One region of the Arthrobacter sp. 10T419 genome, then DNA from elsewhere that is predicted to be linked to it. Evidence: riboswitches for the same ligand, from Rfam matches in the RefSeq annotation. Region 1 holds a riboswitch; the other holds the start of a gene.

Region 1 (14,252 bases):
CTCGGGTACGGGCAGGACCAGGGTCTCGCCGTTCTTGCCGCCGCGCCAGTCACCCATGCCGGGGCCGCCGTTGGTGGCGTGCCGGTGCGGGGCGTGGTGGTAGTCGAGCAGGGTGGTGGTCTGGGGATCCACGCGCAGGATGACATCGCCGCCGTTGCCGCCGTTGCCGCCGTCGGGACCGCCGAGGGGCTTGAACTTCTCGCGGTGGACGGAGACACAGCCATGGCCGCCGGTACCGCCGGATACGTGCAGTACTACCCGGTCTACAAAGCTCGCCACGTGGATCTCCTCAGTGCTGTTCCTCGGGCCCGCAAGGGGCCCAAGATGATTGTAATGCGGTTAAAACACCGGTGGAGCGGACCTACTGGTCCGCCCCACCGATTTAGAACTTGTTGTTACTCTGCAGCTGCAGCAGCCACGATGTTCACAACGCGACGACCACGGCGGGTGCCGAACTCGACAGCACCGGGGGTCAGTGCGAACAGGGTGTCGTCGCCGCCGCGGCCAACGCCGGCGCCCGGGTGGAAGTGGGTGCCACGCTGGCGGACAATGATCTCGCCTGCGGAAACTACCTGGCCGCCGAAGCGCTTGACGCCGAGGTACTGGGCGTTGGAGTCACGACCGTTGCGAGTGGAGCTCGCGCCTTTTTTATGTGCCATTTGAAATGCCTGCCTTTAAAATTCTGGGGAATCTGCTGAAAACCTGAACAGTAACGTTAGTTACTTGATACCGGTGATCTTGACCTTGGTCAGTTCCTGACGGTGACCCTGGCGCTTCTTGTAACCGGTCTTGTTCTTGAACTTCTGGATGACGATCTTCGGACCACGGAGGTCTTCGAGGATCTCAGCCGTAACCGTTACCTTGGCCAGGTCCTTGGCTGCAGACGTGACCTTGTCACCGTCCACCAGAAGCAGTGCGGGCAACTCAAAGGTGCTGCCGGCTCCACCGGGGACGCGGTTCAGGGTAACGAAGTCTCCAACGGAAACCTTCTCTTGGCGGCCGCCTGCGCGGACAATCGCGTACACCACTGGGGAACTCACTTCTCTCGACGTTTATTACTAGATTTGCGTGCGGAACCTGGGGCCCAAATGCTTGGACCGGCTCACGCTGTGCCTCAACGCCGGTGGATTCCCCGGGGGAACCCATGAGCTATCCTGCGGAAAAGTCCTGCCCGTAATACGGGTGAACTGTTCCTCAAGGTCATAACCCAAGTGTTGGCGTAAGCACCGAAGATCTAGACTACGCTAATTTTGCCTTCGGCCGCAAACGAGGCTGGTCCCGGCAGGTAGTGCGTGACGGACGCCACACCCTGCGCCCGGGGGCCAAAGTTATGGTGCCGCAGCGACTTCCGGAACCGCGCCCAACTATCCTACCGGCTGCTTCGCGTAGCGCGGCTCAGGCGTGCAGCCTCGGCGCGTCGAAGAACTCCACCTCGTAGCGGGAGGACTGCCTGAACGCCACCGCCATGGCGCTGCGTTCCGCCTCGGAGCCTCTACGGGCCGCCGCGTCCGTGTACCTGATCGCCTGCCGCGTCGCCTCCGCGAAGGCCTCGTCCGCATAGGTGCGCAGCCACTCCGCGTAGGGATGCGTTGCCGGTGCGCCGGCAGCGAGGAACTCGCGATGCAGCGTGGCGCCGACCTCCGCGTAGAGCCAGAAGCACGGCAGCGCCGCGGCCACGAGCACGCCGTAGCTGCCGGCGAGCGATGCCGCGTGCAGATGGTCCACGTACGCCTTGGTCACCGGTCCCAGCTGGGTCTCGACGGCGCGGCCGGCCAGCCAGTTCCGGTGCAGTTCGGATTCGACTTCGAGGCACTGCTGCGCCGAGCGGGACCAGAAGAGCTGTTCGGCTTCCGACGGCGCCAGGGCCGCCGCGCGGGACAGCACCCGGGAGTAGCCGTTGAGGTACAGGGCGTCCTGGCCGAGGTAGTAGGCGAACTCGGGTTCCGGCAAGGTACCGTCCGCGAGCCCCCGAATGAAGTCCAGGCCGTAGATCGCGTCCAGCCCGTCCGCCGCGTGCCCTGCCAGCAGCGTGGCGAACTCGCCCTCGGCAGGAAGCTGGGGTGCCGCAGCGTGCTGCCGGTGGTGGAAGTGGTGCACGGGGCCGTTGCCGGATCCGACCTCCAGGCGTCCGGCTTCCCGCAATGCACCCAGCAGCCACGGCTTGACCTCCCGTAGCGCTGCCTCCCAGTCCCCCGTCCGGGCCTGGACCGTGGCCAGAGCAGAGGACAAGGAGCAGCCGGTGCCGTGGCTGTTGCGGGTGTCGATCCGCTCGCCCGGCACCACCACCGTCTCCTGGCCGAGCACTCCCCCGGTGTTGACGAGCGCGTCCGGGCAACCGCCGTCGTTCTGGCTTCCGCCGGCCGGCAGGTGGCCTCCCTTGACCAGCACCGTGGTGCCGGCAAGGGCCGCGAGCCGCTTGCCCTGTTCCAGCGCACTGGCCCAGTCCGCGGCGGGCGGCTCCCCCAGCAGCATGCCCAGCTCGGCCAGGTTCGGTGTGATGAGGTCCGCAAGTGGCAAGAGGGCCCGCAGCGCGGTTTCGGCCGATTCCTGGAGCAGCCGGTCGCCGCTCGTCGCCACCATCACCGGGTCCAGGACCACGACGCCGGGGCGCACCTTTTCGAGCCAGGCCCGGACGGCGTCGATCACCGAGTCGTCGCCGAGCATACCGATCTTGACGGCGTCGATGGTGATGTCGTCGCTGATGGCCTCCAGCTGGGCGGTCAGGAACGCCGCCGGCGGTACATGCACCGACCGGACGCCCTGGGTGTTCTGGGCGGTCAGTGCCGTGATGGCAGCCATCCCGTAGCCGCCGTTCGCGGCAATGCTCTTCAGGTCGGCCTGGATGCCGGCGCCGCCGGAGGGGTCCGAGCCCGCGATGGCCAGCACCCGCGGAATCCGCGGCGGCGTGGGGACTCCGGCGTCCGGTGCCGGGAAGACGGACTGCAGGAAGGCTGAGGTTCGGCTAGATGCAGGCTGGGTTGTTGAAGACAAGAGACATCCCTTCGCCGGTGCTAACCGGACAGGTTCAACGGGTCTGGATCTCAGCCGGCTCGATGCGCGGCACCCCGTGTCAGTCCCCCAGCCTAGCGTTCCTCGCCGGCAACCCCGCTAAATTTCAGCCCGTCCCCTTAACGCACTCGCGGGTTCCGTCCGGGGTCGACGTGATGTTACGTCGATCCCGGACGGAACCCGCGAGTGGTGGTGCCTGCTGGGTCCTAGAGCTCCGACGCCGGGACGCCGACGCCGAGGATGATCGGCTCGTTGGCGGCGGGCTTGGCGGCCACCTTTGCCGGCTCCGGGGCCTTGGCCTCATGGACCGAGACGGCCTCAACCGACGGAGCGGTCTCGCGCTGCTGCACGGACGTCTCGTTGGCGGCGCCCTGGGCTCGGCTGGCGCTCCGGTTCCGGCGCACCCGTCGGGGTCCGGTGGTGTCCGGGGCCTGGGCCGCAGGGGCCTTGCGGGCTTCCTGGCGTACCGGGGCCTGGGCCGCAGGAGCCTTGCCGGCTTCCTGGCGGGCCGGCGCCTGGGCCGCAGGGGCCTTCGCAGCTTCCTGGCGGGCCGGGGCCTGGGCCTCGGCGGTACGTACACTCGGCGGCTGGATCCGCGCCGTCCTGGCGCGGCCGCGGCCCCGGGTGGCACGGGACGGCGCTGCAGCTGCAGGCGCAGCGTGCTCCGCCGCGTGCTCGGCCGTGGGAACCTCGGCTGCGGGCGTCTCCGCAACCGGAGCCGCGGCGGCTGGCTTGCCGGTCTCGGCGTCGCCCAGGTGGGCGAACGCTTCGGTCAGCAGGTCCAGGGTCAGCGCGGGCTGCGGGGTTTCCTCGGCGTGCTCGACGAAGGGCAAGGCAACCTGTTCGCCGCCGAAGGTCAGCACGGCCGCGGGACGACCCGCTGCCTCCTCCGACGAAGCGAGTTCCACGGCGGCGTCGAGCGCGGCCTGGCGGGTTTCGGCGTCGGGAGCTGCTGTCGCTTCACCGTCGTGCAGGTGGGCAGCGTGCGCCGCGGCGGCGATGTTGGCCAGCGCGGCGCGCGTCGCCTCTGCCTTGGCGTGGCGCTCCGCCTCGGTGGGCTCGGCGTGCACGGCGACGGGTGCGGACGGCATGGCTTCGCCGCCCTGGCCGCCCTTGCCGCGGCGACGCTTGCGCTCACTGCGTGCGGCGGGCTGGTGCTCGGTCCGCGGGACGTGGTGTTCTGCGGCGACGGTGTTGGCACGGCGGTGTTCCACGGGCTCGTCGTGGGTGACGATGCCGCGGCCGGCGCAGGCCTCGCACTGTTCGCCGAAGACTTCGAGCAGCCCGGTGCCCATCCGCTTGCGGGTCATCTGCACGAGCCCCAGCGAGGTCACCTCTGCAACCTGGTGCTTGGTCCGGTCCCGGCCCAGGCACTCCACCATGCGTCGCAGCACGAGGTCGCGGTTGGATTCCAGCACCATGTCGATGAAGTCGATCACGATGATGCCGCCGATGTCACGCAGCCTCAGCTGCCGGACGACTTCCTCGGCCGCTTCGAGGTTGTTCTTGGTGACGGTTTCCTCGAGGTTGCCGCCGCTGCCGGTGAACTTGCCGGTGTTGACGTCCACCACGGTCATGGCTTCGGTGCGGTCGATCACGAGCGAGCCGCCGGAGGGCAGGAAGACCTTACGGTCCAGTGCTTTGTGGATCTGCTCGTCGATGCGCCACGCAGCGAAGATGTCTGTGTCCTTGGTCCACTTCTCGAGCCGGCCCACCAGGTCCGGTGCCACGTAGGTGACGTAGGCCTCGATGGTGTCCCAGGCTTCTTCGCCGGAGACGATCAGCTTGGAGAAGTCCTCGTTGAAGACGTCGCGGACCACCTTGATGGTCAGGTCAGGTTCGCCGTAGAGCAGCTCGGGGGCGAGGATCTTGGTGGACGTGGACTGGCTTTCGATGCCCTCCCACTGGGCTCGCAGCCGGTTGATGTCATGCGTCAGCTCTTCTTCCGAAGCGCCCTCGGCCGCGGTGCGGACAATGACACCGGCGTCTTCCGGCAGGCGGTCCTTGAGGATCCGCTTGAGCCGGTTGCGTTCGACGTCGGGCAGCTTGCGGGAGATGCCGGTCATGGAACCGCCGGGCACGTACACCAGGTAACGGCCGGGCAGCGAGATCTGGCTGGTCAGGCGGGCACCCTTGTGGCCGACCGGGTCCTTGGTGACCTGGACGAGCACGGAGTCGCCGGACTTGAGCGCATTTTCGATCCGCCGCTGCTTGCCTTCGAGGTTGACGGAGTCCCAGTTGACTTCGCCGGCGTACAGCACGGCGTTGCGGCCGCGTCCGATATCGACGAACGCGGCTTCCATGGACGGCAGCACGTTCTGGACCTTGCCCAGGTAGACGTTGCCGATCAAGGAATCCTGCTGGGTCTTGGAGACGAAGTGCTCGGCCAGCACGCCGTCTTCCAAGACGCCGATCTGGATTCTGTCGTCGCGCTGGCGGACGATCATCTGGCGGTCCACGGATTCGCGGCGGGCCAGGAACTCGGCCTCGGTGATGACGGTGCGGCGGCGGCCGGTGTCGCGGGACTCGCGTCGGCGCTGCTTCTTGGCCTCCAGGCGGGTGGAGCCCTTGACGGAGGTGACGCGGTTGTTGACCGGGGCCTCGCTGACCGAGCGCGGCGCCCGGACGCGGGTTACCGTGTTGGGCGGATCGTCGTCCCCGCCGCCGGTCAGTTCGAGATCCTGGTCGCCGCGGCGGCGACGGCGACGGCGGCGCGAGGTCACGCCGTCTTCGAGGGTGCCCTCGGAGTCCTCGCCGGACTCCGCTGCATCTTCGGCTGCGCCGTCTGCGTCGGTGTCGGCTTCGCCGGTCCGGCTGCGGCCACGGCGTCCACGGCTGCGGCGGCGACGGCGGCTGCCGGCATCCTCGCCCTCGGCTTCTTCGTCTTCTTCTTCTTCGGCTTCCTCGGCAACAGCAGCGGGGGCCGGGGCGGGGCGGATGACGGTGCTCAGATCCGGGGCCTGGAAGATCATCGAGGTGACGGCACCGGGTGCGAGGAAGAGCGAGGGGGCTCCGGATGTTTCTACAGACGCCTCGGCAGCGGGTGCAGCGTCGGCCGGGGCCTCGACGGGTGCGGCCTCAGGAGCCGGCGCGTCGGAAGCCACGGCGGCGGGAGCCTCGGCCGGGGCCGGGGCTTCTTCCGTCGCTGCAGGCGTCACGGCTGTCTTGGCGCGGGAGGCACGGCGGCGGACCGGTTTCTCCGGTGCCGCCTCGGCGGCCGGCAGCTCGGCAGGTGCTTCATCGGCGGGAACCGCAGTTTCCGTGCTGGCGGCTGAGTCAGCGAAGGCGGGCAGCACCTCGGGTTCGACCTTCTTCCGCGACCGGGTCCGGCGGGCCGGGGCCTTCGCTTCCGGGGCCGTTTCGGGATTGTCGACGGCGGGGGCGTCAGCAACGACGTCGGACGCGACGGCTGCTTCGGCGGCCTCCGCCTTTGGGGCCGCCTTGCGGCGGGACCGGGTGGCCTTCTTGGGCGCCTCCGCGGCGGCGGCTTCCGGTGCTACTTCGGCAACAGCGGCTTCGTCGTTACCGGCTACAAGCTGGTCATTATCCATATGTGGCGACACTCCTGCCCCTGATGTACCGCCACATCCGGCACCCGTGGGGCAAATATTTGTCAACACCCGCAGGCATTGACAGAAGTCAATTGGATACCTCCAGGTTCGCACCGGCAGTGGGGTGCGGCAGCCCTGGAAGGCCGGCAAGATTGCTCTGAACCCGTTGATCTCTCTGTCACAACCAGGTGCCGTCCAATGGCATTGCGGGATAGGCCGGATCGAGGGATCCGAAGTATGCCCTGCTCATCATTGGCGGTCTTGAAAGCAAAGTCGCCGGACCGAAACCCGAATGTGGATCGGGCCCCAGCCAGGTTCATTGTCTCACAGGAGCCGCCAAAGCAGGGCTAAGCGGGACATCCAGTCCGCGCCGTGGACCGAATCACCGGTGAGGGCACGACTCCTACCCGGTTACATCCAGCCTCCGGCGATAGAATCGGCCCAAGAGCACCCGACGCAAAGGACTGAAATCCCATGCCCAGCATCTCCCACGCCCCCGGCGACGTGACCGCCCATGAGCGCGGTACCGGCGCGGCAGCTGCGGAGCGCCCGCTGCCCCCGATGACGCGTGACCGGCCCTTCGCCTGGCTCCTGCTGATCACCGGCGTCGTCGGCTGGCTCGCGTCCGGCACGCTGGTGCTGGAGAAACTGGCTGTCCTCAAGGACCCCAACCACGCCACGGTGTGCGACGTGAACCCGTGGATCTCCTGCGGCCAGGTAATGCAGACCTGGCAGAGTTCGGTCTTCGGTTTCCCGAACATGTTCATCGGCATTGTCGCGTTCGCGGTCATCATCACCACGGCCATGGGAATCCTCGCCGGGGCCACGTTTGCCCGCTGGTACTGGATCGGGCTGCAGGCCGGTGTGACGCTGGGCTTCGCCTTCGTGGTGTGGCTGTGGTCCCAGGCGCTGTACTCGATCCACATTCTCTGCCCGTTCTGCATGATCGTCTGGGCCGCGATGATTCCGCTGTTCGTCTGGGTGACGGTCCGCAACGTGAGCCACGGCGTCATCCGGGTGCCCGCCGCTGCCGCCCGCATCCTGGCGGACTCCGGCTGGATCCTCACGGCCCTGCTCTACGTCGCCGTCGTCGCCACGATCTTCTTCGCCTTCATTCAGGTGTTCATCGGAACGTCCGGCTACTGAGCGTTCCGCAAACGCCTCGAGGTGACAGTTAAGGCCAATGTTCAACGCGAACATTGGCCTTATCTGTCACCTCGGTGCGGTGCTGCGGGTTCTTAGAACCAGATCTTGATCTCGCGTTCGGCGGACTCCGCCGAGTCTGAGCCGTGGACCAGGTTCTGCTGCACCTTGAGGCCCCAGTCGCGGCCGAAGTCGCCACGGATGGTGCCGGGCGCCGCCGTCGTCGGGTCCGTGGTGCCGGCGAGCGAGCGGAAGCCCTCAATCACGCGGTGGCCTTCGAAGATCGCGGCAACGACGGGCCCGCTGAGCATGAACTCGACGAGGGGCTCGTAGAACGGCTTGCCTACGTGCTCCTCGTAGTGCTGTTCGAGGAGTTCGCGGCTGGCGTTGACCTTCTTGAGTTCGGCCAGGGTGTAGCCCTTGGCTTCGATCCGGGCGATGATGCTGCCGGTCAGGTTGCGGGCGACGCCGTCGGGCTTGATCAGGACTAGGGTGCGCTCAGTGCTCACAGCTGCTCCAATGTGTTGGGGTGGGGTTCGGGACAAGTCTAGTTGCTTTGGCCCTCGGGGTTCGCGGCCTCCCAGGCCGCCTGCTCGCGTTCGCGTTCGGCGGCTTCGCGGTCGATCCGGATGCCGGTGCGGATGCCGTACCACCACGTGATCGCGAAGAGGCCGCCCACCACGAACATCGTGGGCTCCACAATCCCGGTGAGGACCAGCACCAGCTGCAGGATCCAGCCCAAGGCCACGCCCCACGGCTTGGAAAGCACCGCGCAGGTCAGCACAAGCACCGCACTGAGTCCGATCCCTACCCCGAAGACCAGCAGCGGCGGGAACTCGCCGCGCCGGAGGCCGAAGACCGCCAGGGTGCCGAAGAGGGCCACGAAGGCCTCCAGCAGGAGCACCGTGGAGGCGAACATGACCTTGGTGGAACGGCGTTTCTTGGGCATGCCCGGACGCCATTCGCGCTGGGCTTTGGTGAGTCTGGCCATGGGTTACGCCTCGGTCTTTCCGAGCAGGATCCGGGCCTCGGCAACGAGCGTGATGGACCCCGTGACCAGGATCCCGGCAGCAAGGTCGTCGTTGGACTCGGCCCGCTCCACGGCCCATTCCAGGGCGTCGTCGAGCTTCTCGGCCACGTGGACGTTGTCCTCGCCGAAGCCCAGGTCCAGCGCCAGCTCCGCGAGGTCCTCGGCCGGTACGGCGCGGGGCGAGTTGGACTGGGTGAAGCAGTAGTCCGAGGCGAGGTCGCCCAGGGATTCCTTGAGCTGGCGGAGGATTTCCTCGGAATCCTTCTCCTTCAGGACGCCCACCACCACCACGAGCTTGCTAAAGCTGAAGGCCTCGTGGATCGCCTCGGCGGAGACCCGGATGCCCTCCGGGTTGTGCGCGGCGTCCACGATGATGGTCGGCGCGGTGCGGAGCACCTCCAGCCGGCCCGGGGAGGTGACAGAGGCGAAGGCCTCCTGCAGCACCTCGGGGTCGAGCGGCTTTTCGGCGCCGAAGAAGGCTTCCAGCGCGGCGACGGCGACGGCGGCGTTCTCCGCCTGGTGTGCGCCGTGCAGGGGCAGCAGCAGGTCTTCGTAGCGACCCGCAATGCCTTGGATGTTCACCATCTGGCCGCCGACGGCGACGGTGCGGGACTCGACGCCGAACTCCACGCCCTCGAAGCGGAACGGCACGTTTGCTTCCTTGGCCTTTTCCAGCAGCACCTGGGCCGCGTCGACGGGCTGCGCGGCGCTGATGAGGAACCCGCCGGGCTTGATGATGCCGGCCTTTTCGTAGGCGATCTCCTCGGTGGTCTCGCCGAGCAGCTCCGTGTGGTCCAGCGAAATCGGGGTGACCACGGCAACCTGGCCGTCGCCGACGTTGGTCGCGTCTGTGATGCCGCCGAGTCCCACCTCGATCACGGCGACATTGACCGGCTGGTCCGCGAACACCGCGAAGCCGAGGATGGTCAGGCATTCGAAGTAGGTCAGCCGCGGCTGGCCCTCGGCGACGAGCTCGCTGTCCACGATTTCCAGGTACGGGCGGATCTCGTCCCAGATCCGGACGAACGTCTCATCCGGCACCGGTTCGCCGTCGATGCTGATCCGCTCGGTGACCTTGGACAGGTGCGGGCTCGTGTACCGGCCGGTGCTCAGCCCGTAGGCGCGCAGGCCGGCCTCGATCATCCGGGCCGTGGAGGTCTTGCCGTTGGTGCCGGTGACGTGGATGATCGGGAACGCCTTGTTCGGCTCCCCCAGGATGTCCATGGCCCGGTGCAGCGGAGCCAGCCTCGGCTCCATCTTGTTTTCCGGCGCCCGGCCCAGCAGCTCGGCGTAGACGCTCTCTACGGAAAATTCGTCGCTCATGAATTATGCCCCTGCTTCAACGGTTACTTTTTCGACGCTGACCTGAGGTTCCTTGACCTCGGCGGGAACGGTGTCCAGCTCCACGGTCAGGGTCTCGGTCTTGACCAGCGCGGCGTGGGCCAGCAGCGCCTCGACGGTGTCCTGCGCCGCGGTGACGGTGGTGCGGATCCGGTCGCTGACGTTCAGCCCGGCGTCCTTGCGGGCCTGCTGGATGGCGCGGACCAGGTCGCGGGCGGTCCCTTCGGCTTCCAGCTCCGGGGTGACCTCGGTGTTGAGCACCACGAAGCCGCCGCCCGGCAGCACTGCCGCTGCGCGGGAGCCCTCGCCTTCGGCTGCTTCTGCCACCACGGTTTCCAGCGTGTATTCCTGCGGCTCGAGGGCGAGGCCACCGGCGGTGACCACACCGGCGTCGTCCACGGACCAGTCGCCGGACTTGGAGCCCTTGATCGCCTGCTGGACGTTTTTGCCCAGCCGCGGGCCGGCCGCGCGGGCGTTGACCACGAGCTTCTGCTCGATGCCGAACTCCTCCGGGGAGGCGCTCTCGGCGTCGAGCAGGCGCACCGAGCGCAGGTTCAGTTCATCGGCGACGACGGCGGCGAAGCCTGCCAGCGCGTCCGCGCCGGGTGCCACGACCGTGAGTTCCTGCAGCGGCAGTCGCACGCGGAGGTTGGCGGCCTTGCGCAGCGAGGAGCCGGTGGAGCAGATCTGCTGGACCCGGTCCATCGCCTCAACCAGGCCGGCGTTGGCCGGGAACAGGTCCGCGTCCGGCCAGTCGGCCAGGTGCACGGAGCGCCCGCCGGTGAGGCCGCGCCAGATTTCCTCGGAGACCAGCGGCAGCAGCGATGCAGCGACCCGGCAGACGGTCTCCAGCGCGGTGTAGAGCGCGTCGAAGGCGTCGACGTTCTCGTCGAAGAAGCGCTGGCGGCTGCGGCGGACGTACCAGTTGGTGAGCATGTCCAGGTAGCCGCGCAGTTCGTCGCAGGCTCCGGAGATGTCGTAGCTGTCCAGCTGCGCGGTCATGTTCCGGACCAGGTCCCCGGTGTTGGCCATCAGGTACTGATCCAGGGTGTCGGCGTAACCGTCGTAGCGCAGCTTCGCGTCGTACCCGTCCCCGCCGTTCGCGGCGTTCGTGTACAGCGTGAAGAAGCTGTAGACGTTCCACAGCGGCAGGAGGACCTGGCGGACGCCGTCCCGGATGCCCTGCTCGGTGACCACGAGGTTGCCGCCGCGCAGGATCGGGCTGGACATCAGGAACCAGCGCATCGCGTCGGAGCCGTCGCGGTCCAGGACCTCGGAGACGTCCGGGTAGTTGCGCAGGCTCTTGGACATCTTCTGCCCGTCGGAGCCGAGCACGATGCCGTGGCTGATGACGTTGCGGAAGGCCGGCCGGTCGAACAGCGCGGTGGAGAGGATGTGCAGCATGTAGAACCAGCCGCGGGTCTGTCCGATGTACTCGACGATGAAGTCCGCCGGGTTGTGGGTGTCGAACCACTCCTCGTTCTGGAACGGGTAGTGGACCTGGCCGTACGGCATGGAGCCGGAATCGAACCAGACGTCCAGGACGTCCTCGACGCGGCGCATCACGGACTGGCCCTCTTCCGGGGTGCGGGGGTCGTCCGGGTTCGGGCGGGTGAGCTCGTCGATGAACGGCCGGTGCAGGTCCACCTGGCCGTCGTTGTTCAGCGGCAGCCGGCCAAATTCGGCTTCGATCTCGGCGAGTGAGCCGTAGACATCGGTGCGCGGGTAGTCCGGGTCGGTGGACTGCCAGACCGGGATGGGGCTGCCCCAGTAGCGGTTGCGGCTGATGGACCAGTCGCGGGCGTTGGCGAGCCACTTGCCGAACTGGCCGTCCTTGACGTTGCCCGGGATCCAGATGATCTCCTGGTTCAGCTCGGACATGCGGTCCTTGAACTTGGTGACCTCGACGTACCAGGAGGACACCGCGCGGTAGATCAGCGGGTTGCGGCAGCGCCAGCAGTGCGGGTAGGAGTGCTCGTAGCTGGCCTGGCGGACCAGGCGGCCCTGGGCGCGGAGCACCTGGGTGATGGGCTTGTTGGCTTCGAAGACCTGGAGTCCGGCGATTTCGGCGAGGTCGCCGTGGCCGAAAAGTGGCAGGAACTTCGCGCCCTCGTCGACCGAGAGGACCACCGGGATCCCGGCCTCTTCACAGACCTTCTGGTCGTCTTCACCGTAGGCCGGCGCCTGGTGGACAATGCCGGTGCCGTCGGTGGTGGTGACATAGTCCGCCACGAGGACGCGCCAGGCGTTCTCGGTGCCGTACTTCTCGGCGTCGTGGAAGTAGTCCCAGAGCGGTTCGTAGCTCAGGCCTTCCAACTCGGCGCCGGTGTGGCGGGACGTGACGGCGGCCTCGGCCGCTGCGGCACCCTCGGCGCCGTCGCCGTAGCCGAGGTCCTTGGCGTAGGCGCCCAGCAGGTCCGCGGCGAGCAGGAAGCTGCCCGTGACGGGGGCCTCGGCCGAGGCGGCCTTGATCCCGTGCGGGCCGGCCGGCAGCACGACGTAGTTGATCGCGGGCCCGACGGCGAGCGCCAGGTTGGTGGGCAGCGTCCAGGGCGTGGTGGTCCAGGCGAGCGCCTGCACCCCGGCCAGCTGCCGGGACAGCGCCGACTCCCCCGCGGTGATCGGGAAGGTGACGGTGACGGTCTGGTCCTGGCGGTTCTTGTAGACATCGTCATCCATGCGCAGTTCATGGTTGGACAGCGGCGTCTCGTCCTTCCAGCAGTACGGCAGCACGCGGTAGCCGTTGTAGGTCAGGCCCTTTTCGTGCAGCTGCTTGAAAGCCCAGAGCACGGACTCCATGTACTCGACGTTGAGCGTCTTATAGTCGTTCTCGAAGTCCACCCAGCGCGCCTGGCGGGTGACGTAGCTCTTCCACTCGTCGGCGTACTTCATCACCGAGGCGCGGCAGGCGTCGTTGAACTTGTCGATGCCCATGGCCTCGATCTGGGTCTTGTCCGTCATGCCGAGCTGCTTCATGGCTTCCAGTTCGGCGGGCAGGCCGTGGGTGTCCCAGCCGAAGCGGCGCTCGACGCGGCGGCCGCGCTGGGTCTGGTAGCGGCCCACGAGGTCCTTGGCGTAGCCGGTCAGCAGGTGGCCGTAGTGCGGCAGGCCGTTGGCGAAGGGCGGGCCGTCATAGAAGACGAATTCGTTGGACCCGTCTTTACCCGCATCCCGCTGGTCGATGCTGGCCTGGAAGGTGCCGTCCTGGTCCCAGTACTTGAGGATGCGCTCTTCGATCTCCGGGAACTTCACGGAAGCGGACACGCCTGAGGTGTTGGAAGCGGAGGTGCTGGCGCCTGACGGTGCGGCTGAGGCCTTGGGGTAATGGGTCATCTCGACATCCTGGGTTGAGCTGGTGAACAACGGGATTCATTCAGGATGCGAGGACGGCCCGTGTGTTGTCGGAACAACACCGGCACCGCGGTACCACCTCACTTACCGGCACCGGTCCCGCCCTTTCCCTAAGAATCCAAGGAAAGCGCTGCACCGGCGGCGGCCGCTCGTTGACTGCTGTGACGGGCTTACCCGTCCGGTTCTACCGGCCCCGGCGCACAATGCTGCTGCGCCGGGGCGTTCTTCCGGAAGCTCACCGGTGATGGCCGGGTCAAAGCTGATACGTCGATGTTACCGGAAACTCCCAGCGGCTACCCGACGGACGGCGCGGGCTTGGGCAGTTTCATGCCGGACTCGGCCATGACGTCGCGCAACAGGTTCGGGTAGTCGGTGATGAGGCCGTCGACGCCGGCGCCGATCAGGGCGCGCATGGTGGGCTTGTCGTCGACAGTCCATGGAATGACCTGCATGCCCGCCGCGTGGGCGCTCCGGACCATGTCCGGGGTGACGTAGGGGACGTAGTCCGGGTCGGTGACCTTGCCGTTCTGCGGCGTGCCGTGCACCGGCGAGATGGCACTGAAGCCGAGCGACGCGGCCGAAGCGACCAGGTCGCCGCCAAAGTCGTCAGCGTCGATGCCGCCAAGCCAAGGGGACTTCCCCGGCTGGCCTGCCTGCAGGAAGTCCTTGTTGGTCAGTGCCACGGTCGGGATCTGCGGCGCGCGCTGCTGCACCAGCCGCAGTGCACCCCAGTCGAAGCTCTCGATCGAGACGCGGTGCTGCATGTGGGCCTTGGTGATCTCACGCAGGGCCACGTCAATGAACTGCTCGCGCGGAGCGGTTTCCTG
Region 2 (14,252 bases), on a different contig from region 1:
GTTTCGGCCGCCCTGGCCGAGTGCTACGTCCTGCACGGCAGCCCCTCCGCCACCTTCAACGGCAGCACCGTGATCGTGGCCCAGGCCGTCGTGCTGCCGGCCGCGATCGCGAGCGCCGACGCCGCCGTCGCCAACGCGGTGGATGAGCTCGACGGCGCCGAGTTCACCGGCGAGGGCCACGCATGAGTTACGCCGGAGACCTGAGCCCGCAGGAAGCCTGGGCCAAGGTCGGGGCGGGCGCCATCCTGGTGGACGTCCGCACCGAGGCGGAATGGTCGCAGATCGGCGTCCCGGTCACCGGGGCCGGCACCGAAGACCGGCAGGATCCGCTGTTCGTCCAGTGGACCCTGGCCGGCGGAGCCCCCAACCCGCACTTCCTGGAGCAACTGCAGCGGCAACTCCAGCGGCAACTGCGGCAGCACGCGCCTGGCGCCACGGCGGCCGAGCTCATCTTCCTGTGCCGTTCCGGCGCCCGCTCGGTCGCCGCCGCGAACGCCGCCACGGCGGCCGGCTTCACCGCCTACAACGTCCTCGAGGGCTTCGAAGGCGAACCGGGCCCGACCGGCGCCCGGACCGTGAACGGCTGGAAGAACCACGGCCTGCCGACCAACCTGGAAAGCACTAAGTGAGCTTCAATCCCGATGCCCAGGGCTGGAGCCCGGACACCCAGGCCGTCCGCGGCGGACTCGACCGCACCGGGTTCCAGGAAACCACCGAACCGATCTTCCTGAACTCGGGCTTCGTCTACGAATCCGCCGCCGCGGCTGAGCGCGCCTTCACCGGCGAGGACGAACGGTTTGTCTATTCCCGCTACGGCAACCCCTCGGTGGCCACCTTCCAGGAACGCCTCCGGCTGTTGGAGGGAACCGAGGCGTGCTTTGCGACGGCGTCGGGCATGTCTGCGGTGTTCACCGCTCTCGGGGCATTGCTAGGGGCCGGCGACCGCGTGGTCGCCGCCCGCTCGCTCTTCGGATCCTGCTTCGTCATCCTCAATGAGATCCTGCCGCGCTGGGGCGTGGAGACAGTCTTCGTGGACGGCCCGGACCTCGAGCAGTGGCGGTCGGCGCTGGCCGTGCCGACGACGGCCGTGTTCTTCGAATCTCCCTCGAACCCCATGCAGGAAATTGTGGACATCGCCGCCGTGAGCGAACTGGCGCACGCCGCCGGTGCGACCGTGGTGGTGGACAACGTCTTCGCCACTCCCCTGCTGCAGCGGTGCGGGGAGCTGGGCGCGGACGTGGTCGTGTACTCCGGCACCAAGCACATCGATGGCCAGGGCCGGGTGCTCGGCGGCGCGATCCTGGGCACCCGGGAATTCATCGAGGGCCCGGTCAAGCAGCTCATGCGCCACACCGGCCCGGCATTGTCCGCCTTCAACGCCTGGGTGCTGAGCAAGGGACTGGAGACGATGGCCCTGCGGGTGAACCACTCGTCCGCCTCGGCGCTTCGGCTGGCCGAATGGCTGGAGGCCCAGCCCGCGGTCAGCTGGGTTAAGTACCCGCTGCTGCCGTCCCACCCGCAGTACGAGCTGGCCGCCAGGCAGATGAAAGCCGGCGGCACGGTGTTGACGCTGGAGCTTTCGCCCTCGCCCGGCCGCTCCGCCAAGGAAGCCGCGTTCGCGCTGCTGGACGCGTTGCGGATCATCGATATTTCCAACAACCTCGGTGATTCAAAGTCCCTGATCACGCATCCGGCCACCACCACGCACCGCGCCATGGGCCCGGAGGGGCGCGCGGCTATCGGGCTGAGCGACGGCGTCGTGCGGCTCTCGGTGGGGCTGGAAGACGTCGAGGACCTGATCCGCGACCTCGGGCAGGCGCTCAAGCAGGTCTAGCCCCGGCGCACCCGCGAAAGCACGGGGGCCGGTTCTGACATTCCCTCGGCGTCCGCACCGTGCATCGTGACCCGCACGGCATGGGCGACGACGGCGGCCAGGCCGGCGTCGTCGGAGGGGGTGTCCAGCCCCGGAGCGCAGAGCGCCTGGCGCTGCAACTGCGAGCCCGTGCCGTGCGCCAGGACGCGGTCCACGCCGCGGCGCACCAGGTCCAGCTCCCCTTGCTCCGCCAGGACGGGGGCCACGAAGTCGACCAGGGCGTGCGCCACCTCGCCGGCGGGAGCGGGACGGAAGCTGCCGAAGTCCAGCAGCTCGCCGCGCAGCCCGCAGTTGCTGGCCTGCCACGCGGCCATTTTTAGCAGGACCGTCGGCACCGGGGCCGGATCCACGCCGTCGCGCCACTCCCGGCTGGCGGACTCCACGAGGGCGCGCACCAGCACCGCGATCAGCGCCGCGTCCTCCGCCCGCAGGCAGACATCCGCGACCCGGACCTCCACAGTGGGGTGGTGGCGGGCCAGCCGGGCATCGAAGTAGATCATCCCTTCGTCGAACAGCACCCCGCTTTCCAGCAGCCTCGTGACCACCCGCCGGTAGACCGGAAGGCTCCCGAAGATCATGGAGGGCCCCGCCGCCGGCCAGCGGTTCCAGGCCTGGGTGCGGTAGCTTTCGAAGCCGGTCTCCGTCCCGTTCCAAAAGGGTGAGTTGGCGCTGAGCGCGATCAGCACCGCCAGTTTGTCCCGGATCCGGTCGAGGACGGCGACGCCCTCCTCGGGGGACTCGATGAAGGTATGGACGTGGAAGCCGCACGTCAGCTGCTCCTGCACCGTAAGGCCGAAGCGCTTCTGCATGGTGGCGTACCGCGGGTTGGGCGTCGTGTGGGTGGCAGCTGCCAGCGGCGATGTGGCCAGCGCTGCCACCCGGGCTCCGTGCATCCGGGCTACGCGGCCCGCGAAAGCCCGGGACTGCCTGATTTGCTGGAGCAGCGCGCCGTGGTCAAGGCAGGGCACGGTCTGGGTCTCGATCTGCTCCAGCTTGAGCTCGAAACTGAAGCCCGAGTCATCGTGGTTCGGATCCGCGGCAGACGCCGCGGCCGCTGCCGCGGTGGCGGGTTTCAGTCCGCGCAACAGTGCGTCGGCCAGTGCCAGCGGGACCCCGGTAACGGGATCCACGATCAGCAGTTCCTCCTCTACGCCAAAGGTGCGCATGCAACCATTGTGCGTCAGCACCCGCCCCGGCGCGCTACCCCAAAATCGCCGCTCAGACGATTCAGTCCTGGAAATACTCGATCTTGGCGCCGATGGTGTTAAGCCGCTCGGCCAGGTCCTCGTAGCCGCGTTCGATCACGTAAATGTTGCGCAGCTCTGACACGCCCCGCGCGGCGAGCATGGCCAGCAGCAGGCAGGCAGCCGGGCGCAGGGCCGGCGGGCAGCCGACTTCCGCGGCCCGCCACTTGGTGGGCCCGTTGACGTAGATCCGGTGCGGATCCAGCAGCTGGACCTGGGCGCCCAGCTTGTTCAGCTCGGTCAGGTAGATGGCCCGGTTCTCGTAGACCCAGTCATGGATCATCGTCTGGCCGTGGGCGTTGGCGGCGATGACGGCGAAGAACGGCAGGTTGTCGATGTTCAGGCCGGGGAACGGCATCGGGTGGATCTTGTCCGTTGGCGCCCGCAGCTCGGAGGGTTTGGTGGTGACGTCCACCAGCCGGGTGCGGCCGTTGCGGGCAAGATACTCCGCGGATACCTCCAGCCGCTGGCCCATCTGCTCGAGGGTCGCCAGTTCGATCTCCATGAACTCGATCGGGACGCGGCGGATCGTGACTTCGGAGTTGGTCACGATGCCGGCGGTGATCAGGCTCATCGCCTCGATCGGGTCCTCGGACGGGAAATACTCGATGTCGGCGTCGATCGACGGGCGGCCGACGATCTTCAGCGTCGTGGTTCCCACGCCGTCGATCTCCACGCCCAGCATCTGCAGGTAGAAGCAGAGGTCCTGGACCATGTAGTTTGGGCTGGCGTTGCGAATGATGGTGGTGCCGCGGCGGTGGGCGGCGGCCATGATGGCGTTTTCGGTCACGGTGTCGCCGCGCTCGCTCAGGACGAAGGAACGGTCGTGGCCGTCTGCGGGCGGTGCCTGCACGCTGTAGAAGCCGGACTTCGCCTCGACGCTGAGGCCGAACTGGCGCAGGGCCTGCATGTGCGGCTCCACGGTGCGGGTGCCAAGGTCGCAGCCACCGGCGTAGGGCAGCCGGTATTCGCTGGACTCATCGAGCAACGGGCCGAGGAGCATGATGACGCTGCGGGTGCGGCGGGCGGCCTCGACGTCCATCGAGTCGAGGTCCAGCACGGCCGGTCGGCGGATCTGCAGGTCGTTCGCGTCGAGCCAGGTGCACTCGACGCCGATGCTGGTCAGGACCTCCACGATCCGGTTGACCTCTTCGATCCGGGCCAGCCGCCGCAGGACGGTGGTGCCGCGGTTGATGAGACTCGCGCACAGCAGCGCGACGCCGGCGTTCTTGCTGCTGTTGACGTCCACGGCGCCGGAGAGCGTGCGGCCGCCCTCCACCCGCAGGTGGGTCATCTGCGGCCGGCCGACCTTGACGATGGCGCGGCCGAAAATGGATTCGAGCCGCTCAATCATTTTCAGGCTCAGGTTCTGCTTGCCCTGCTCCATCCGGGCGATGGCGCTCTGGCTGGTTCCCAGCTCGGCCGCGAGCTGTCCCTGGGTCCAGCCCTTCTCGCCGCGGGCGTCCCGGAGTACGGCGCCGACATATTCAGCAGTCTGTTGAGTCATATGCAATAAATATCACGGATGAGCTATTTTGACGGGCCAAATCCCCAGAACTGCAATAAAGCTCACAGAATATCCATCTCGTGCGATATGTAGCGGTTACTGCTGGCCGAGGAACACCATGTTCCACGTCCCGGCAGCGACGGCTGCGGCCACGGCGGCACCTGAGATCAGCAGGCCCCCGAGAACCACCCACGCGTCCAGCCGGCTGAACGTCGCCTTCCGCGCCCAGGTCCGCTGCGCGCCGCCAAAGCCCCGCGCTTCCATGGTCACCGCGAGCCGGGAGGCACGGCGGACGGCCTGGACCATCAGCCCGAAGCTCTGCCCCAGCGTGGCCTTGAGCCGCTGCGCCGGGTTTCCGTGTGAGCCGACACCGCGGGCTCGCCGGGCCATGCCGATGGTCTGCCATTCCTCGGCCATGAGCCCCACCAGCCGCATCGCGGCCAGGGTGCCCAGCACGAAGCGGTGCGGCAGCTTCGCCTGCTGCGCCAGGGCGTCGGCCAGGTCCGTCGGGTCCGTGCAGCTCATCAGCAGCACCGCCGGCAGCGCGATCGCGAGGCCGCGCAGCAGGAAGCCCAGCCCGAGCTGCAGCGAGCCCTCGCTGATGGACCACATGCCGACGTCGAGCAGTATCCTGCCGTGGTCCGGGGCCAGGATCGCGGTGCTCCAGCCGCCCACGGCGGCCGCGAGGATCAGCGGCCAGCCGCGCTGCCAGAGCAGGGCCAGAGTCAGGCCCGCCAGCGGGAACAGCAGCAGTTCGAAGCCGAGCGCCACGGACGCGGACACCCAGTCGATGGACAGCGCCAGCACGACCGTGATGAGCACGACGCCGGAGAACTTTGCCAGCGGGTTGGCGCGGGTCAGCAGTGCGTGGTTTCCGCGCAGGGTCAGGGTGTCCCTCATGGCGCCGCCACCCCCGGATTCGTCCTGCCGGGCAGTCCCGGCGCGCCCGGCTGCGGTGCGCCGAGCTTCAGCTCGGTGCCGCCGAGGACCTCGCTGAACTCCGCGTCGTGGGTCACCGAGACCACCGCGGTCCCGGCGTCGAGAAGCTCGGAGAGGAAGGAGGCCAGTTCCGCCCAGGTGTTGGCGTCCTGGCCGAAGGTGGGTTCGTCCAGCACCAGCACCTGCGGGTGGGCAGCCAGCACGGTGGCCACGGAGAGCCGCCGTTTCTCGCCGCCGGAGAGCGTGTAGGGGTTGGCGTCCACGAGCTCGCGGAGCCGGAGCCGTTCCAGCAGCTCCTCGACCCGTTCTTCGCCGCGGCCCAGCTGGCGGGGACCGAACATCAGTTCGTCCAGCACCCTGCCGGTGACGAACTGGTGCTCGGGTTCCTGGAACACCGTGCCGATCCTGGCGATCAACTGCTGGGCCCTCCATTTGTACGGATCGATGCCTGCGCCGGCGCTCAGCTCGGTGGTGGCGGACACCGCGCCGGAGACCGGGGAGAGCAGGCCTGCCAGGGTCAGGGCGAAGGTCGACTTCCCGGAACCGTTGGGGCCGGTGACGGTCAACGCCTGGCCGGACCGGACCCGGGCCGTGATGCCGGACTGCACCGGGACGGGTGTTACCGTGCTGAAGCCCCGCAGCAAACCGGTGCGGCGGGGCCGTTCGCGGGACACGGCCAGTTCCTCTGCGGCCAGCAGCAGCTGGCCGGCCCCGGCGTCCCCTTCCGGTCCTGTTCGGCCGCGGCGGGCCCGGGTGGCGGGCACATGGCCCGGCACCCAGACGCCGGCGGAGATGAGCATGTCCCGCGCCTGCTCCAGGACCAGGTCCGGGGGCCCGTCCAGCAGCACGGCGGAGTCCGTGGCGGATCCGGGCTGCAGCACGACGATCCGGTCCACAAGGTCTTTCCAGACAGCAACCCGGTGCTCCACCACCACCAGGGTGGCCCCGGTCTTGTCCAGGCACCGTCCCACGGCGTCGCGGACCTCCAGGACACCGGCCGGGTCAAGGTTGGCGGTGGGCTCATCGAGGAGCAGCAGCCCGGGCCGCATCGCGAGGATCCCGGCGAGCGCCAGCCGCTGCTTCTGGCCGCCGGAGAGCGACGACGTCGGGTGTTGCAGCGGCAGGCCGCCCAGCCCGACGTCGTCGAGCGCCTCCCCCACCCGCCGCCAAATGTCCACCGGGGGGACCGAGAGGTTTTCGGCCCCGAAGGCCACGTCGTCGCCGAGCCGCGACAGCACCACCTGGGTCTCCGGGTCCTGCTGCATCAGCCCGGCCCGCCCGCGCCGGGCCCTGGGCGGGGCTCCGTCGATCAGCAGGCTGCCGGTCTCATCGGAGTCCTCGGCATCAGCGGAAGCATCAGCGGAAGCAGCAGCGGACGCGGCTGCCGCAGTGCTGTCCCCCAGCACACCGGCCAGGGCGTGCAACAGCGTGGACTTGCCGGCGCCGGACGGGCCCAGCAACAGCACGCGCTCGCCCGGACGGATGTCCAGGTCCAGGCCGCTCACGGCGGGCCGGGCCCGGCCGGCGTGCCGCCAGCCCCAGCCGCGGGCGCTGACCGCGGCCGGGCGTACGTCGTCGACAGACCTCATGCGTGTGCGGGCATCAGGAGAAGACGGGTTCCGATGCCGCCTTGCGGGACCCGAACGAGGCCAGCACCCCGGTCTTGGCCAGGCCGCGGGTGGCGAGCCAGGACAGTCCCCCGGCAATCACCGCTCCGGAGATGGCGCAGAAGACGATGTAGGCGAGCTTGTCACCGGTTTCGTACGCGATGTTCCAGCCCCAGGGCAGGAAGGAGTCGTTCAGGCCGCAGAACAGGCCCGCGCCGGCACCGGCCAGCAGGGACACCGGAAGGTTGAACTTCTTGTACAGGAACGCGGCAAAGATGAGTTCGGCGCCCAGGCCCTGCAGGATGCCGGAGATCAGCACGGTGGTGCCGTACTGCGAGCCCATGATCAGCTCGCCGGTGGCGGCCACCGCTTCGCAGAACAGCGCCGCCCCGGGCTTGCGGATAACGAGCATGCCCAGCACCGCCGGGATCATCCAGCCGCCGGCGTAGAGCCCGGTCAGCGGCGGGTAGACCGCGTTGAGCGGGACGGAAACAAGGTTGGAACCCTGGGACCAGGCCCAGAAAATCACACCGCCGGCAACAGCGATCAACGCGGCCACCACAATGTCGACCACGCGCCAGCTGTATTTGCCGGTGGTCAGTGTCTGCTTCGCAGAAATGTCAGTCATATCGTCCTCCTGAGGAACAGGAGGGGAGGGTGCTCCGGCGGCACCGCGGCCTTCGCCACGGGTGCCGGGCACCCTGAGAACTCGACTCCCTTGCGCCGGTACTAACCGGATCAGGTTCGAGGGTCTGCGGCTGTCCGCACTCTCAGCGCCCACCTACGGTTACCTTGGATTTCTCCAGTGATGCCCGACGGCGGCGCTCCCCTGTCGTATCTAAATCGCCCTTGTGGGCTGGCTCAGTTTACACCCGGCGGCACTCCCAAGTGACTCGCAGTCGTTGTCTTTTTGAGGGCTCATAGCGGCAACAACTGCGAGTCAGTTGGGCTTGCGCAGCGGCGGCCACCTAACGGAAGCTGAGTCCCATGAGCGACGCACCAGTGCCTTCCCCCGAGTACGACCCGGACTCCGCGGAACCACAGCCGCCGGGATCCCTGGCCGCGCTCATCGGCCGCATCCTGGCCGAAATCGACGAACTGCAGTTCCGGTCCTTCAGCAAGGACGACGCGCTGGACCTGGGCCTCCTCCTGGTCCAACTCGGCCGCCAGCGCTCCTACCCGATCGCCATCGACATCAGCAAGGGCGATCAGGTCCTCTTCCACGCCGCACTGGAGGGCGCCACCCCGGACAATGAGCGCTGGATCAAGGCCAAACAGCGCACCGCGGTGCGGTATGAAGTCCCGTCGCTGCTGGTGGGCCTGCGGGCGCGTGCTGCCGGTCAGAGGATCGAGGACAACGCCTGGTTCGACCAGCGGGAGTTTGCAGCCCACGGCGGCTCGTTCCCCATCTACCTGCGCGGAACCGGGGTGGTAGGCACCGTCACGGTGTCGGGGCTGCCGCAGAAGGACGACCACGAGCTGGTGGTCGAGGCACTGACCGAAATCCTCGGCCGCCCGGGGACGCTAGGCTAGGGGAAGCCCTGTTTCCTCCCGCAAGGAGTACGAAGTATGAACATCTTCATCAAACTGCTTGGCACCGGCGTCAGCCTCCTCGCCGGCTTCGTCGGCACCAAGGTAGTCGACACCGTCTGGGAAAAGACCACCGGCAACAAACCGCCCAAGGGCCACGACGACGACGTCCCCACCACCCTGCGCCAGGCCCTGACCTTCGCCCTCATTTCGGCCTCGGTCAGCGCCATCATCCAGGTCCTCGCCAACCGCGGCACGCAGCGGGCGATCACCCGCTTCGCCAAGACCCAGGACCTGGTCTAAGCCATATCGCCGCCGGCGGCGTTACTCGTCGTCGTCGTCCGTGAATCCGCGCTTGCCGGCCGCCTGCTGCACCACGGCTTCCAGCTCGTCGGCGCTCAGCAGCTCGGGGTGCAGGTGCTTGGTGCGGTAGCCGGCGCGGCCAACCATGTGGGCGGAGACCGGCACTGTGAGCAGCTGGAAGATCCACGCGACCACCAGCACCGGCCACACCCACCAGGTGCGCAGCTGCAGCCCCACGGCGCAGAGCAGCAGGAAAAGCCCCAGCACCTGCGGCTTGGTCGCGGCGTGCATCCGGCTCATGAGGTCGGGGAACCGCAGCAGGCCGATGGCCGCGCCGAGGGACATCAGCGCCCCGACCACCATGAACACAGCCGAGACGGTGTCGATTACGGCGTCGGCGGAAATCGTGTCAGGACTCATTGGGCTGCTTCCTCCGGTCGGCCACGAATCGGGCCACCGTCACCGAACCGACAAAGCCGATGATCGAGATGGACACCAGCAGCATCAGGTTGTTCAGGTGCCGGTTCACGGCCATGTCGATGCACAGCGCCGCGCCTAGGATGGCCAGCAGCACGTCGGCGGCCAGCACCCGGTCCAGCAGCGAGGGCCCCCGCGCGATGCGGATGATCGCGCCGGCCGCGGCGAGCGACAGCACGACCGCGGTAATGGTCAAAACCAGCGGCATCATGCCCCGGCCTCCTGCTTCAGTGCGGACAGTTCGGCCCTGGTGCCCATGATCCGGATCAGCCCGGCCTCGGTGTCGCGGACCTCCTTGCGGAGCTTGGCCGCGTCCTCGGCGTCTCGGACATTGATGCCGTGGATGTAGAGCGTGGACGTGGACCTGTCCACCTCCACCACCACGGACCCCGGGATCAGGGAGATGACGTGTCCCGTGGCGGTCACCAGCAGGTCTGAATGGCTGCGGAGCGGGACGGCTATGACGGCGCTGATCACCCGCGGACCACGGACCACGGCCAGGTACAGGACCTGGAAGCTGGCCGCCACGACCTTGGCCAGGAAGACCAGCGCGAACGGCACGGCGCGCAGCACGTTGAAGCGGCCCCCCAGTTCCACCGGCGGCAGGTAGAACAGCCGGGCCACCACCACCGCGATCAGGGCGCCGAAGAGCAGGTTTCCGGCGCTGAAGTCCTGCCACAGGGCGCCCCAGACAATAACGAGCCAGACCAGCAGCGGCAGCTCCTGGCGCAGCGAGACCCTCTTCCGTGTCATTTGCCGCCCTCCTGCCGCATCGGCTGGGCGATTACCGGAACCGGCGCCTCGTCCCCAAGCACGGCCTGGATATAGGCGGACCGGTTCAGCATCTCCCCGGCGGACTGGTCCGCCACCCGGAAGAGCGGCCCGGCAAACACCGTCAGCGCCACCCCGAACAGCACCAGGCCCAGAGTGGAGCCCACCATGGTCCGCGGCAGCAGGGTCACGTTCTGCTGGCCCGCGCGGTGGCCGGTGGCCGCGTCGGCGGGGGCGGCGAGCAGCACGGGGTCGGGGTGTTCGGCGTCCTCGGGCTTGCGCCAGAAGGCGCGGTTCCAGACCCGGGCGATGGCCAGCAGGGTCAGCAGGCTGGTCAGCACGCCGCCGGCCACGAGTGCGTAGGCCAGCGGGGTGCCGAGGGCGACGCCGGCCTGCAGGAGGCCCAGTTTGCCGAGGAACCCGGAGAACGGCGGGATCCCGGCCAGGTTCATGGCCGGCACGAAGAACAGCACCGCCAGCAGCGGCGAGAGCTTGGCCAGCCCGGCGATCCGGTCCACCGAGGAACTCCCGGCGCGGCGCTCGATCAGGCCGGTCACGAGGAACAGGCTGGTCTGGATGGTGATGTGGTGCGCCACGTAGAACACCGCGGCCCCCAGCCCCGCCACGGACGACATCGCCAGGCCGAACACCATGTAACCGATGTGGCTGACCAGGGTGAAGGAGAGCAGTCGCTTGATGTCGCTCTGCGCCAGGGCGCCCAGGATCCCCACCACCATGGTCAGCAGGGCAGCGACCATCAGCGGGGTGTTGAACGTGTCCCCCGGGAAGAGCAGGGTCTCGGTCCGGACCATGGCGTACACCCCCACCTTGGTGAGCAGGCCGGCAAACACGGCGGTGACCGGGGCGGGGGCCGTCGGATACGAGTCCGGGAGCCAGAAACTCAGCGGGAACACGGCGGCCTTGATGCCGAACGCCACGAGCAGCAGCACGTGCAGCAGGTTCCGGGTGCCCTGGTCCAGATCCATCAGCTTGATGGCAAGGTCCGCCATGTTGATGGTTCCGGTGGCGCCGTAGATCATGGCGATCGCGATCAGGAACAGCACCGAGGAGACCACCGAGACCACCACGTACGTCACACCCGCGCGGATCCGCGGACCCGTCCCGCCCAGGGTCATCAGCACGTAGCTGGCGGTCAGCAGGATCTCGAAGCCCACGTAGAGGTTGAAGAGATCACCGGAGAGGAACGCGTTGGACACGCCCGCCACCAGGATCAGGTAGGTGGGGTGGAAGATCGAGACGGGCGCGTCGCGGTCGCCGTCGGCCATGCCCTGCCCGGTGGCGTAGACCAGCACGGCAAGGCTGACGGTCGAGGACACCACCAGCATGAGCGAGGAGAACTGGTCCACCACCATCACGATGCCCCAGGGCGGCAGCCAGCCGCCGATGTTGACCGCCGCCGTGCCGCCCTGCCAGACGGAGGCCAGCAGCAGGCATTCGAGCAGTAGCGTCAGCGAGAGGAGGGCAATGCTGACGGTCCGTTGCGCCCGTGGTTGCCGGATCAGCAGGAAGGTCAGGGCGGCCCCAAGGATGGGGAGGACGACGGCGAGCGGGGCAAAGCTTGCGATGTTCACTTGGTCCCTCCTTCCGGGCCGGGCGTGATGTTGCGGGATCCGGGTTGTTCCTCGGCGGCGGCGTCCATGGCCGGCATCCGGCGGGCGCCCGCCTGCACGGTCTCCGTCGGGTCGGGTCCCCCCGCAGCGTCCGTCGGATCGGCCGCCACGAGAGGGAACTCGGAGGTCTCCGCCGGGATGACGGCGTCGTCCTCGGCGTCGAAGCTGGGGGTCTCGGCCACCCGGCGGTCCTCGGCGTCGTCCTGGATTTCGTCCTGCCGGGCCAGCACCCAGGTGCGGTAGATGATGCCCAGCATGAAGGCCGTGACGGCGAAGGAGATCACGATCGAGGTCAGGATCAGCGCCTGCGGGAGCGGGTCGCTGTAGTCGCCGGCGGCCGTGTCTTTGTTGAACAGCGGTGCGAGGCCCGCATAGCCGCCAGTGGCCAGGATCAGCAGGTTGGTGGCGTTGGCCAGCAGCATCAGGCCCAGCAGGACCCGGGTGAGGCTGCGTTCCAGGATCAAATAGATGCCGCAGGCGTAGAGGGCTCCCATGACCGTCAGCAGGGTCAGATTGACGCTCATGCGCTCCCCTTGGCGGTGGTTTCGGCCGGGACGCCGTCGGCTTCCCGGTCGTCGGACGGCTCCGCGGGTTCTTCCGCGGGCTGTTCCTCGAAATGTTCGTCGATTTCCGCGCCGAGGCTGCGGAGCACGTCCAGCGCCAGGCCGACAACGACGATGTAGACGCCGATGTCGAAGATGGTGGAGGTGACGAACTTGATGTCGCCGAAGACGGGCAGCCAGAGTTCGATCACGGCACTTTGGAAGACCTGGCCGCCAAGCAGCAGCGGCGCGACGCCGGACGCCGCGGCCGTCGCGAGCCCGATCCCCAGCAGGGCGCCGGCGCTGACCGGGGTGGCCTCGCGCAGCTCGAAGCGGCCCCCGGCGAGGTAGCGGATGGTGAGGGCGAGCCCGGCCGTGAGCCCGCCGGCGAAACCGCCGCCGGGAAGGTTGTGTCCGGCGAGCAGCAGGTAGATGGAGAAGACGATCATCGAATGGAAGATCAGCCGGGTGACGACTTCAAAAATGATCGACCGCCGCTCCGGGGCCATGGTCCGTCCCGCCACTAGCCACGCGTCGCGAGTCGACGCGGCAAACCGCCGGCTCAAGGCCAGCGCCGCGTTGTCCCTGGTGTGGGCGGGCTGATGCGTCCGGCGGCCGACGGTTCCTTCCGCCACGGACGACGAGGGCCCGATGCGGTCGCCGCGGCCGCGGACGAAGATCAGGCTGGCGACGCCGGTGGCGGCGAGCGCCAGCACGGAGATCTCGCCAAAGGTGTCCCAGGCCCGGATGTCCACGAGGGTGACGTTGACGACGTTCAGTCCCCCGCCGCCCTCGTAGGCCAGGCGCGGGAACTCAAGCGAGACCGGAGTGGCGACCCGGGAGCTCAGGGCATAGATCGCTACGAAGACCATGGTGAGGCCGAACGCCGCGCCGATGATCACCCGGGTCACCCGGTACTTACCGCCGGTGCGGTCCCGCAGCTCCGCCGGCAGGCTCCGCATGGCGAGGACGAAGGCCACCAGGATGATGGTTTCCACCAGCATCTGGGTTAGGGCCAGGTCCGGGGCGCCCTGGAGCGCGAACATCAAGGCGATGCCGTAGCCGGTGACCGACACCATCAGCACGGCCAGGAAGCGCTTGTTGGCCCGCACCGCGGCGAGTGCGCCGATCACGATGCCGGCGCCCGCGACGAGCTGCAGCGGCGAACCGGGGTCGATGAAGTACAGGCCGCCGGGTAGCGGCTTGTTGGCCAGCAGCATCGCCGTGAGCGGCAGGACGAAGGCCACCGTCAGGATGACGGCCAGGTAGAAGAAGAGCGAGCCTCGCTGGGTGCGGCCGGTGACCCAGACGGCGACGTCGTCGAGGGCGCCGATGGTGCGCTGGTAGCTGCGGTCGCCGTCGATCCAGCCGGGCACCAGCGCCTGCGCGCGGGAAACGGCGTTGCGTCCGTAGAACATCGCCAGTCCAAGGGCGAACGTGATCGCGGTCAGGCCCAGCGCCGGGGTGAACCCGTGCCACAGCGCGAGGTGCCCGGCGGCGTCGGGATCCACACCACCGGCTTCGGCGTGGCCGGCGAAGAGCGCCGCGTACGGCTGGATCCAGGCGTCCACCGGCGCAGGCCACACGCCGTAGAGGAGGGTCAGCAGGCTCAGCACGGCGGGGGCGGCAAGGAATGCCGGCTTGACGGCCTTGAAACGGGTGGCCGGCACGCCGGATTTGACCGCGAAGGCGCCCCACATGAAACGTGCGCTGTAGGCGAAGGTCAGGATGGAGCCCAGCACCAGGCCGACCAGGATAACCAAACCCCACGGCCCGGTCCCGGCGTGATGCACGAAGGCCTCGAAGACGGATTCTTTCGCCACGAAAC

Evidence for each region. A riboswitch is a leader RNA that binds a small molecule or an ion and turns the genes downstream of it on or off. The one in region 1 is predicted to bind thiamine pyrophosphate.
Region 2: it holds a riboswitch for thiamine pyrophosphate, as region 1 does, so the genes downstream of both, AC1DBD_RS00185 (ECF transporter S component) here and AC1DBD_RS04810 (bifunctional hydroxymethylpyrimidine kinase/phosphomethylpyrimidine kinase) in region 1, are expected to answer to the same signal.

Annotation. Positions count from the first base shown of each region.
Region 1 is NZ_JBFTHF010000002.1:242,373-256,624, reverse strand. It holds gene obgE (GTPase ObgE) at 1-279, opposite strand, end outside; gene rpmA (50S ribosomal protein L27) at 396-659, opposite strand; gene rplU (50S ribosomal protein L21) at 720-1,028, opposite strand; gene AC1DBD_RS04810 (bifunctional hydroxymethylpyrimidine kinase/phosphomethylpyrimidine kinase) at 1,396-2,946, opposite strand; TPP riboswitch at 2,981-3,078, opposite strand; gene AC1DBD_RS04805 (Rne/Rng family ribonuclease) at 3,216-6,560, opposite strand; gene AC1DBD_RS04800 (vitamin K epoxide reductase family protein) at 7,035-7,706, shown strand; gene ndk (nucleoside-diphosphate kinase) at 7,799-8,212, opposite strand; gene AC1DBD_RS04790 (DUF4233 domain-containing protein) at 8,251-8,694, opposite strand; gene AC1DBD_RS04785 (bifunctional folylpolyglutamate synthase/dihydrofolate synthase) at 8,698-10,056, opposite strand; gene ileS (isoleucine--tRNA ligase) at 10,060-13,407, opposite strand; gene AC1DBD_RS04775 (glycerophosphodiester phosphodiesterase family protein) at 13,719-14,252, opposite strand, start outside.
Region 2 is NZ_JBFTHF010000001.1:35,072-49,323, reverse strand. It holds gene AC1DBD_RS00220 (DUF1737 domain-containing protein) at 1-186, shown strand, start outside; gene AC1DBD_RS00215 (rhodanese-like domain-containing protein) at 183-629, shown strand; gene AC1DBD_RS00210 (O-succinylhomoserine sulfhydrylase) at 626-1,834, shown strand; gene AC1DBD_RS00205 (glutamate--cysteine ligase 2) at 1,831-3,039, opposite strand; gene AC1DBD_RS00200 (UDP-N-acetylglucosamine 1-carboxyvinyltransferase) at 3,101-4,624, opposite strand; gene AC1DBD_RS00195 (energy-coupling factor transporter transmembrane component T family protein) at 4,721-5,524, opposite strand; gene AC1DBD_RS00190 (ABC transporter ATP-binding protein) at 5,521-7,152, opposite strand; gene AC1DBD_RS00185 (ECF transporter S component) at 7,166-7,798, opposite strand; TPP riboswitch at 7,868-8,011, opposite strand; gene AC1DBD_RS00180 (heme-degrading domain-containing protein) at 8,158-8,703, shown strand; gene AC1DBD_RS00175 (DUF4235 domain-containing protein) at 8,740-9,003, shown strand; gene mnhG (monovalent cation/H(+) antiporter subunit G) at 9,025-9,423, opposite strand; gene AC1DBD_RS00165 (MrpF/PhaF family protein) at 9,413-9,691, opposite strand; gene AC1DBD_RS00160 (Na+/H+ antiporter subunit E) at 9,688-10,233, opposite strand; gene AC1DBD_RS00155 (Na+/H+ antiporter subunit D) at 10,230-11,843, opposite strand; gene AC1DBD_RS00150 (Na(+)/H(+) antiporter subunit C) at 11,840-12,406, opposite strand; gene AC1DBD_RS00145 (Na+/H+ antiporter subunit A) at 12,403-14,252, opposite strand, start outside.